2 regions of the Streptomyces sp. NBC_00239 genome follow, and region 1 is predicted to be linked to the other one. Evidence: riboswitches for the same ligand, from Rfam matches in the RefSeq annotation. Region 1 holds a riboswitch; the other holds the start of a gene.

The links. A riboswitch is a leader RNA that binds a small molecule or an ion and turns the genes downstream of it on or off. The one in region 1 is predicted to bind cyclic di-AMP.
Region 2: linked by a shared signal. The riboswitch ahead of OG764_RS10500 (M23 family metallopeptidase) and the one ahead of OG764_RS07640 (LysM peptidoglycan-binding domain-containing M23 family metallopeptidase) in region 1 are both predicted to bind cyclic di-AMP.

What each region holds. Positions count from the first base shown of each region.
Region 1 is NZ_CP108095.1:1,747,185-1,752,588, reverse strand. Features, by position in the region: gene OG764_RS07660 (1-deoxy-D-xylulose-5-phosphate synthase) at 1-125, shown strand, start outside; gene OG764_RS07655 (aspartate aminotransferase family protein) at 122-1,516, shown strand; gene OG764_RS07650 (DUF6126 family protein) at 1,530-1,703, shown strand; gene OG764_RS07645 (tyrosine-protein phosphatase) at 1,700-2,500, opposite strand; cyclic di-AMP (ydaO/yuaA leader) riboswitch at 2,845-3,008, shown strand; gene OG764_RS07640 (LysM peptidoglycan-binding domain-containing M23 family metallopeptidase) at 3,011-4,000, shown strand; gene OG764_RS07635 (SGNH/GDSL hydrolase family protein) at 4,187-5,059, shown strand; gene OG764_RS07630 (MBL fold metallo-hydrolase) at 5,249-5,404, shown strand, end outside.
Region 2 is NZ_CP108095.1:2,403,787-2,409,190, reverse strand. Features, by position in the region: gene OG764_RS10510 (M16 family metallopeptidase) at 1-743, shown strand, start outside; gene OG764_RS10505 (M16 family metallopeptidase) at 764-2,131, shown strand; cyclic di-AMP (ydaO/yuaA leader) riboswitch at 2,359-2,518, shown strand; gene OG764_RS10500 (M23 family metallopeptidase) at 2,531-3,325, shown strand; gene OG764_RS10495 (GntR family transcriptional regulator) at 3,609-4,292, shown strand; gene OG764_RS10490 (HPr family phosphocarrier protein) at 4,558-4,839, opposite strand; gene OG764_RS10485 (bifunctional acetate--CoA ligase family protein/GNAT family N-acetyltransferase) at 5,012-5,404, shown strand, end outside.

The DNA.
Region 1 (5,404 bases):
TCGCGCACGCCAAACGCGGCGAGGTCCTCGCGGACATCGGCCTCACGCCGGTCGAGATCGCCGGGGCGATCGGCGCGGCCCTGACCCGGAACACCATCGACGACCACGAGGAGATGACCACATGACGGACGGGTCCGGGGGGTTCGACCTGGGGCGCCTGCTGGCCGAGCGGGGTGCGGAGCGGTACGAGCTGCACGCCCGGCACCTCAACCACCAGCTCCCGCGCATGCTCCACACCATCGGATTCGACAAGGTCTACGTACGGGCCGAGGGAGCGCACTTCTGGGACGCCGAGGGCAACGACTACCTCGACATGCTCGCCGGGTTCGGGGTGATGGGCCTGGGCCGGCACCATCCGGTGGTCCGCAAGGCGCTGCACGACGTCCTGGACGCCTCGCTCGCCGACCTCACCCGTTTCGACTGCCAGCCGCTGCCGGGCCTGCTCGCCGAGCGGCTGCTGGCGCACAGCCCGCACCTGGACCGGGTGTTCTTCGGCAACAGCGGCACCGAGGCGGTCGAAACCGCGCTGAAGTTCGCGCGCTACGCGACCGGGCGGCCCAGGGTCCTGTACTGCGCGCACGCCTTCCACGGGCTCACCACCGGCTCGCTGTCGGTCAACGGGGAGAGCGGTTTCCGGGACGGCTTCGCGCCGCTGCTGCCCGACACGCAGATCCCGCTGGGCGACCTGGGCGCGCTCGAACGCGAGCTGCGGCGCGGCGACGTGGCCGCGTTCGTGGTCGAGCCGATCCAGGGCAAGGGCGTGCACGCGCCGCCGCCGGGCTTCCTGCGCGCCGCGCAGGACCTGCTGCACCGGCACAAGGCACTGCTGATCGCGGACGAGGTGCAGACCGGGCTGGGCCGGACCGGGCGGTTCTACGCGTACCAGCACGAGGCCGGGGTGGAGCCGGACCTGGTGTGCGTGGCGAAGGCGCTGTCGGGCGGGTACGTGCCGGTCGGGGCGACCCTCGGCAAGGACTGGATCTTCAAGAAGGTCTACTCGTCCATGGACCGCGTGCTCGTGCACTCGGCGAGCTTCGGGTCCAACGCGCAGGCGATGGCGGCCGGGCTGGCGGTCCTGTCCGTGATGGCGGACGAGGACATCGTGGCGCGTGCCGCGGCCACCGGGGACCTGCTGCGCGGCCGGCTGGCGGCGCTGGTGGACGAGTACGAGCTGCTGCACCAGGTGCGGGGCCGCGGCCTGATGATCGGCATCGAGTTCGGCCGGCCGTCCTCGCTCGGGCTGCGCAGCCGGTGGTCGGTGCTGCAGGCGGCCCGCAAGGGGCTCTTCGCGCAGATGGTCGTCGTTCCGCTGCTGCAGAAGCACCGGATCCTGACCCAGGTGTCCGGGGACCACCTGGAAGTGATCAAGCTGATTCCGCCGCTGGTGATCGACGAGAAGGACGTCGACCGGTTCGTCACGGCCTTCCGGGAGGTCATGGACGAGGCGCACGGCGGCGGCGGGCTGATGTGGGAGTTCGGCCGGACGCTGGTGAAACAGGCCGTCGCGAATCGGTGACAGAATCGCTCGCATGGACGACAGCGAGACCAGCGGTACGGACCCGGAGCCGAGGACGGGGGCCCGCCGGTTCATCGAGGACCGGATTCCGCGGGGGCTCGCGATCCGGGTCTTCGTGTACGTCGTGGCGGGCCACCTCTTCGCGGCCTTCGTCTACCTGCTCTTCACCGTGGGCGGCGAGCGCTAGCGGGCCTCCTCCAGGAGCCGGGTGCGCAGCCGCTCCAGGGTTTCGGGGCTCAGCCCCAGGCCGTCGGACAGGTACGGGTCCACCCCGCCCCAGGTCTCGTCGATGGCGGCGAAGGCCGCGTCCAGGTACTCGGCGCGCGCGTCGAAGAGGGGGCCGAGCAGCTCCAGTGCCTCGGGGCTGTGCTCGTCCTCGGGCCCGCTGCGCTTGACCCGGTAGCGGCGGTGCGGGGCGTTCGATTCCAGGTAGTCCGCCGTGATGGCGTCGCGCTCGACGCCGAGCGCGAGCAGGGTGACGGCGATGGACAGACCGGCGCGGTCCTTGCCGGCCGCGCAGTGCAGCAGCACCGGCACGCTGTCGTCGGCCATCGCGTGCACGACCCGGCTGTGCTCCGCGGTCCGCTCCTTGATCATCCTCTGGTACGAGAAGGACATGCGCGCGGCGGCCTTGCCCTCGCCGAGGATGTCGCGGAGCTGCTCGACGCCGCCCTCGCGGACCATCCGCCAGAAGTCGCCGCCGTACGCCGGGTCGGACAGCGGGAGGTTCACGTGCCGCACGCCGGTGAGTGCCACGTCCGCACCCTCAAGGGCCTGATCGGACGCGTTGCGGAAGTCGAAGATGGTGTGGAGGCCGAGCGAGTTGAGGTACTCGGTATCCGTTTCGGTGGCATGTGCCAGATGTCCGCTTCGGAAGAGATGACCGCTACGCACCCGACGTCCGTCAATGGTCGGAAGGCCGCCTACGTCACGGAAGTTACGGACTCCGGTCAGCCGGGGCTCGGTCGGTATGCGCTGGGTCACGTGGGCTCCTTGCGGCGAAGTGGGGCACCTGGGGCTATGTCCGAATTGCGCTACTTGGCGTCAAGTTACCGCAAGGGTCGGGCAGATGTGGAGGGGCGTGCGGGCACGTCCGCCCCTCGCTCGTGAGCAGGATCATACGGTGACCGTGCGTGCTGGGGGGTCCGAGTCGAAACCCGTTGTGGGGACGGCTGTTACGTGCCCGCAATAGACGGACAGTGACCGTAATTCCGGCGATCATTCAGCTCCCCGATTCCTTTGGGGAATTCATGACTTGTTCCGCCCGGCCGAACTCGATTACGTTCACGGCCGAGCCGGGTGGAACGCCAAATCCTGCCGCCACCCGGAAACCGCATCCGACCAATTACGTACGGCAGGAGCGGGGGAACCAGGTAAGCCGCCGTTCTGGATCTTTACTCCGGAACGGCTTGGGGTGAAGCCGTACTCGTACGGCCGGACATCTCCAGTCCGAACCCGACAGCTCACCTCGCAGGCGACGGAGAGGAATTCGCCATGCCCGGAAAGGGTAAGCACCGCCGCCCGAAGAGCAACCCGATGGCCCGCGGCCTCGTCGCCGCCGGCACGGGAAGCGCGGCGCTCGCGCTGCCGCTGATGGGCGCCACCGGCGCCCACGCCGCCGAGAAGGCGGCCGCCCCGGCCGCGGTTCCGGCCCAGGCGGCGGCGCACGTCCAGGCCCAGGCGCCGGCTTCGGCCGCTGCGACGAAGGCCGCGCCGACCACGTACACCGTCGTCGCCGGCGACTACCTCTCCAAGATCGCCGCGGAGCGGAACCTCGAGGGCGGCTGGGAGCGGCTCTACGCCGACAACCGCGCGGCGGTCGGCACCGATCCGTCGCTGATCCACCCGGGTCTGGAGCTGACCCTCGGCGGCACGGCCAAGACGAAGGCCGGCGCCAAGGCCGAGGGCGAGCCGAAGCGCGAGCGCGCTTCCCGGTCCGGTCACAAGTCGGCGGCGCCGCAGAGCGCGCGCACCTCGGGCTCCTCCGAGTCGGGCTCCGCTTCCTCTGCCGACTCCTCTTCTTCGTCTTCTTCGTCTTCGGCTTCCGGGTCCGCCGTGGCCGCCGGCTCGAAGTCCGCCGCCGGGTTCGTCGCGCCGGTGTCCGCCCCCATCTCCACCTCGTACCGCCAGGGCGGCAGCATGTGGTCCAGCGGTTACCACACCGGTGTGGACTTCACCGTCGGCTCCGGCACCACCGTCCACGCCGTCGGCGCGGGCACCGTGGTCTCGGCCGGCTGGGCCGGCTCGTACGGCAACGAGGTGATCATCCGCCACGCCGACGGCCACTACTCGCAGTACGCCCACCTCTCCTCCCTGAGCGTCTCCTCCGGCCAGAGCGTGTCGGCCGGCGACTCCGTCGGCCTGTCCGGCTCCACGGGCAACTCGACCGGGCCGCACCTGCACTTCGAGATCCGCACCGGGCCGTCGTACGGCGACGACATCGACCCGCTCGCCTACCTGCGTGCGCAGGGCGTGAGCGTCTGACGGCTCACGCCGTCCGACGGCCGGGGCCGGAATCCGAGGGGGATTCCGGCCCCGGCCGCGTGTGCGCCCGCTCTTATTCCTGACGTATTCCAAATGGCTGAAACTGACCGGGTGGTATAGATCACCCCGCGTCAACCCCTTCCTACGGTCGCGTAAGTCACATCGCGAGGTGAAAGATGTGCTCCCGTGGCAGGCGATTCGACTTTTCTCTCATCCGGACGGGGTCCCGTGATCCCCTTCGGCTCCTACGCGGCGATCGGCGACAGCTTCACCGAGGGTGTGGGCGACCCCGGCCCCGGCCCGGGCGGGCCCGGCGGCCCCGGTATCCCGGACGGCCGGGTCGGCCTCGACGTCCCCGGAGCGAGTGAGGCCTTCGTGGGCTGGGCGGACCGGCTCGCCGTCCTCCTCGCCGACCGGCGCGAGGAGCACGACTTCCGGTACGCCAACCTCGCGGTGCGCGGCCGGCTCCTCGACCAGATCGTGGCCGAGCAGGTGCCCCGGGCCAAGGAGCTGGCCCCCGAACTCGTGACCTTCTGCGCGGGCGGCAACGACATCATCCGGCCGGGCAGCGACCCCGACGACGTCGCGGAGCGATTCGAGGCGGCCGTCGCCGACCTCACCGGCGCGGTCGGCACGGTCATGATCACCACCGGGTTCGACACGCGGGGCGTCCCCGTCCTGCGCCACATCCGGGGCAAGGTCGCCACGTACAGCGCGCACGTCCGGGCGATCGCCGACCGGTACGACTGCCCGGTGCTCGACCTGTGGTCCCTGAAGTCGATCCAGGACCGGCGGGCCTGGGACGACGACCGGCTGCACCTGTCGCCGGAGGGGCACACCCGGGTGGCCCTGCGGGCGGCCCAGGTCCTGGGCCTGGAGGTGCCGGCCGACCCGGACCAGCCCTGGCCGCCGCAGCAGCCGCGCGGCTCGGCGGAAGTCACCCGCGACAACATCCAGTGGGCGCGGGACTACCTCGTACCGTGGATCGGGCGGCGGCTGCGCGGCGAGTCCTCCGGGGACCACGTCGAGCCGAAGCGGCCCGACCTGCTCCCGCTGTAGCGGCTGCCGGGCGGTGAGGACACGCCGTCCGGTGCGTCCGAACGATCCGCCCACTCCACCCGTCCACCGGCCCGTCCACACGATCCGTCCACCCGAAACGGCGTGGCCGGAATCGTTCGGGTCGGGTACGCGTTGGGATGGGCAGAGACACAGCGGACCACATCAGTTCCCACCGCCCCAGGAGGCGCTTTGACCGGCTCCCGACCACTGCGTTCAGAACTCCGCGCGCTGCGCCCGGCCGCCTTCGGAGCGGACCCGTCCGGTGACCGGATGGAGCGGATCCGCCGTTCGCCGAACTTCGCCGACGGCGTGTTCCAGAACCCCGTCGGGGCGCGGCGGCGGCCG
Region 2 (5,404 bases), 660 kb from region 1:
CGGAGCAGACCCTCGCCTGGGTCGAGAAGTACTTCGGCTCGATCCCCTCGCACGACGGCAAGCAGCCGCCGCGCGACGGCTCGCTGCCCGAGATCATGGGCGGCCAGCTGCGCGAGGAGATCACCGAGGAGGTGCCCGCCCGCGCGCTGATGGCCGCCTACCGGCTGCCGCACGACGGCACCCGCGAGTGCGACGCCGCCGACCTGGCGCTGACCGTCCTCGGCGGCGGCGAGTCCTCCCGGCTGCACAACCGCCTGGTGCGGCGCGACCAGACCGCCGTGGCCGCCGGCTTCGGCCTGCTGCGCCTCGCCGGCGCGCCCTCGCTGGGCTGGCTGGACGTCAAGACCTCCGGCGGCGTCGAGGTCCCGACCATCGAGTCCGCCGTGGACGAGGAGCTCGCGCGCTTCGCCGCCGAGGGCCCGACCGCCGAGGAGATGGAGCGGGCCCAGGCCCAGCTGGAACGCGAGTGGCTGGACCGGCTCGGCACCGTCGCGGGCCGCGCCGACGAACTCTGCCGGTTCGCCGTGCTCTTCGGGGACCCGCAGCTGGCGCTGACCGCCGTCGAGCGGGTCCTCGACATCACCGCGGAGGAGGTCCAGGCCGTGGCCGCCGCCCGGCTGCGCCCCGACAACCGCGCGGTGCTGGTGTACGAGCCGCTCGCCGGGTCCGGCGACCCCGGCACCGAAGACAGCGCCACCGACGAGCACGACGAGCACGACGAGACCGAGAAGGCGGCCCAGTGAGCGACGCGACCGCAGCCACGATGACCTTCCACCCCCGGCCGCAGGCCGGCGAGGCCACGCCGTGGGCGTTCCCCGCCCCGGAGCGCGGCGCCCTGGCCAACGGCCTGACGGTGCTGCGCTGCCACCGGCCCGGCCAGCAGGTGGTGGCCGTCGAGATCATCCTCGCGGCCCCGCTGGACGCCGAGCCGGCGGGCCTGGACGGCGTGGCCACCATCATGGCCCGCGCGCTGTCCGAGGGCACCGACAAGCGCTCCGCCGAGGAGTTCGCCGCCGAGCTGGAGCGCTGCGGCGCCACCCTCGACGCGCACGCCGACCACCCGGGCGTCCGGGTCTCCCTGGAAGTCCCGGTCTCCCGCCTGCACAAGGCGGTCGGCCTGCTCGCCGAGGCGCTGCGGGCACCCGCCTTCGCCGACAGCGAGGTGGACCGCCTGGTGCGCAACCGGCTCGACGAGATCCCGCACGAGCTGGCCAACCCGTCCCGGATGGCGGCCAAGCAGCTCTCCAAGGAGCTGTTCCCGGCCTCGCTGCGGATGTCCCGGCCGCGCCAGGGCACCGAGGAGACGGTGTCCCGGATCGACGCCGCGGCCGTGCGCGCCTTCTACGAGGCGCACGTACGGCCGTCCACGGCCACCGCGGTGGTCGTCGGCGACCTGGGCGGCACCGACCTGGACGCGGTCCTCGCCGACACCCTCGGCGCCTGGACCGGCGGCACCGCGGAGCCCCGCCCGGTGCCGGAGATCACCGCCGACGACTCGGGCCGCGTGGTGATCGTGGACCGCCCCGGCGCCGTCCAGACCCAGCTGCTCATCGGCCGGATCGGCGCGGACCGGCACGACCGGGTGTGGCCGGCCCAGGTGCTCGGCACGTACTGCCTCGGCGGCACCCTCACCTCGCGCCTCGACAAGGTGCTGCGAGAGGAGAAGGGGTACACGTACGGGGTCCGGGCCTTCGGCCAGGTGATTCGTTCCACGGCGCAGGGCACCGGTGCGTCGATGCTGGCCATCAGCGGCTCGGTGGACACGCCGAACACCGGGCCGGCGCTGGAGGACCTGTGGAAGGTGCTCCGGACGCTCGCGGAGGGCGGGCTGACCGATGCCGAACGGGACGTGGCGGTGCAGAACTTGGTGGGCGTGGCCCCGCTGAAGTTCGAGACCGCGGCGGCCGTCGCGGGCACGCTCGCCGATCAGGTCGAGCAGGAGCTCCCGGACGACTTCCAGGCGCAGATGTACGCGCGCCTGGCCGAAACGGGCACCGTGGAGGCCACGTCGGCGGTCGTCAACGCCTTCCCGGCGGACCGCCTCGTCGCCGTGCTCGTGGGTGACGCGTCGCAGATCGAGGAGCCGGTACGGGCGTTGGGCCTCGGCCCGGTGACCGTGGTCGGTGCCTGAGCCCGGAGGCGGATCTGCTCGGCCCGAAGCGGCCTGAAGCATCAGGGGCCCTGGCGGAATCTCCGCCAGGGCCCCACTTCATGTCAATTGTCCGTTTCATTGGGATGGTTGCGGCTATGCCTAGTGGCGTACGCCACAAAACCGCGTGTCTGTTTGGTGATCGGATGATGATCCGCCTAGTTTCGGTCCAGCTGTCCGTCAGCTGTACACGCCGCACCCGCGGCACCGGACAGCAATCGCCGAGTCCCCGTCAGGCGCGAGCCTGGGGAGCCGGGGACCCACAAGTGTCCCTGGGGTGAATCGGACCGCCTCGCCAGAGGGGGCCCGTAGGAGACCTTCCTGCTCCGAACCCGTCAGCTAACCCGGTAGGCGAGAGGGAAGGAAAGGATCAGCCTTTTCATGGCGTTTGGCACTCGACCCACCGGCAAGCACCGTGGTTCCAGCCGCATGAACCGCAAGGCCGCCGGCATAGCCGGGGTCACCGCCCTCGCCGCCACGGGTGTGGTCGGCTCTCTCGCGGGCCCCGCGTTCGCCGCCGGTCCGGCCCCCGAGAAGTTCGAGGACACCGGTCTCAACACCGTCGTGGTCGCCGAGGACATGGCCGGCCAGATCGAGACCCAGGCCACCGTCCAGGCGCAGGCCGCCGAGATCGCCGCCGCCAAGGCGCAGGCCGAGGCCGACGCCAAGCAGCGCGCCGCCGAGGCCAAGGCCAAGGCCGAGGCGAAGGCCAAGGCCGAGCGCGAGGCCAAGGAGCGCGCCGAGCGCGAGGCCGAGCGCAAGCGCCTCCTGCAGTTCGTCGCCCCCCTTCAGGGCTCCTACGTCAGCACCCAGTACCACGCCGGCGGGGCCATGTGGTCCTCCGGCAGCCACACCGGCATCGACTTCCACGCGGACCTCGGCACCTCGGTGCGCGCCGTCGGCATGGGCGTCGTGGTCGAGGCGGGCTGGGGCGGCGCCTACGGCAACAACGTCGTGATCAAGCACAACGACGGCTCGTACACCCAGTACGGCCACATGGACTCGCTGAACGTGGTCGTCGGCCAGCAGGTCACCCCGGGCCAGCAGATCGGCCTGTCGGGCAACACCGGCAACTCCAGCGGCGCGCACCTCCACTTCGAGGCCCGCACCGGTGCCGACTACGGTTCGGACATCGACCCGATCGCGTACCTCCGCTCGCACGGCGTCACCGTCTGACACCCTGCCCGAGGCCGGCGCGACACCGCCCGGCGCGGCACACAGGCTTCCCGAAGGCCCCGGCTCCCCGAGCCGGGGCCTTCGGCGTGCCCGGGTGCAGGCCGGCATGCCCGGGCGAAGGCAGTGCGCCCGGGCAAAGGATCGCCAAAAGACCGGATTTCAATTCCGGCCGCCCTCGGGAATTCCGGTGTGCTGCAATAGGCTCGCAGGGATGAGCTCGCCAGAGATCGCCAGAAGTCGCCCACCGCGATGCGCGGGGCGGGAAACAAGCGGAGGTCCGGTTTTGCGTATTCCGGCGCACGCGGTGTGCACCGCCATCCGCGAGGACATCGTCACCGGTGTCTTCGAGCCGGGCGGCCGGCTGACCGAGGAACTGCTGGCCCGCCGCTACGGGGTCTCACGGGTGCCCGTCCGCGAGGCCCTGCGCACCCTGGAGTCCGAGGGCTTCGTCACCACGCGCCGGCACGCGGGCGCCTGCGTGGCCGAGCCCACCGAGCAGGAGGCCGCCGACGTCCTGGAGATCCGGATGATGCTGGAGCCCCTGGGGGCCGCCCGGGCCGCCCAGCGGCGCACCGAGGCCCACCTGAAGGTGCTGCGCGGACTGGTCCGGCTGGGCCAGGAGCGGGCCAGGCGGGGCCAGGGCGAGGATCTGCGCTCCCTGGGCGGCTGGTTCCACGAGACGCTCACCCAGGCCTCCGGCAGCCCGGGGCTGATCGCCCTGCTCACCCAGCTGCGCCACAAGACGGCGTGGATGTACACGGTGGAGGCTCCCGTTGCCCCGGTGGAGTCCTGGGCGGAGCACGGGGCGATCGTGGACGCGGTGGCCCGCGGGGACGCGGCCCGGGCCCGCGCCCTCACCGCCGCGCACGCCGACCGGGCCGTGGCCGCCCACCGGCTGCGCCGCCCGGCCGAGGGGCGCGTGAGGACTTCGCAACCTGCCGTAAACACCGTGGGTTCCGGTTTTTAACAAAGGGCGTATACAAAGAGCGGGAATGTGCGCGGGGTCGGCGGAATTCATTCGCCCGGGGCCGGGTGGGCTCCAATTCCGGGATTCCGGGATTCCGGCATCCCGTGCACCCTATTCTGCTGCGCGCATTTCCATTCTCCGTTCCGGGCAGGACCGGGGCCGGGTCGGAAGGGGCCGCGGTGGAGCGGACGTGCAAAAGCGGCGAGGCCGCGGTTCCCGGTGCCGGGAACCGCGGCCTCGCCGCGAGCAGGGGGTGGTCCGGAGGTCAGACCGTCTCGGGGAGCTCTTCGAGGCCCTCCGCGACGAGCTTCGCCAGGCGGTCGAGCGCGATGTCCGCGCCCTCGGCCTCGGACGCGAGGACGATCTCCTCGCCGCCCTGGGCGCCCAGACCCAGGACCGCGAGCATGGAACCGGCGTTGACCGGGTCGCCGCCGGCCTTCGCGATGGTCACCGGGATACCGGAAGCCGTCGTCGCGCGGACGAAGATCGAGGCGGGACGAGCGTGCAGGCCTTCGGCCCAGCCGACGTTGACGCGGCGCTCTGCCATGGTGATGCCCTTCAGGTTCTTGCGGTTGTCTAGACCAGTCTCTCACGGTGCTCCGGATGCTCGGGCCGACCTCCGGCCCGGAAGTACCTGCCGTTCGGCCCGACCCAGCTTGCACCGATATGCCCCGGCTTGGCTCGCACGCCGCGCGAGGGCGCCCCGTAGGCTTGGCCGCATGACCACGGTGTCGGACCCCTCGTACCCCGCCCACTGGGAAGCCGATGTGGTGCTGCGCGACGGCGGCACCGCCCGGATCAGGCCGATCACCACCGCGGACGCGGGCCGCCTGGTCAGCTTCTACGAGCAGGTCTCGGACGAATCGAAGTACTACCGCTTCTTCGCCCCCTACCCCCGCCTGTCCGACCGTGACGTGCGCCGCTTCACCCACCACGACTACGTGGACCGGGTGGGCCTGGCCGCCACCGTCGGCGACGAGTTCATCGCGACCGTCCGCTTCGACCGGATCGGACCCGACGGCCGCCCGGCGTCCCACCCCGCCGACGAGGCCGAGGTCGCCTTCCTCGTGCAGGACGCCCACCAGGGCCGCGGCGTCGCCTCCGCCCTCCTC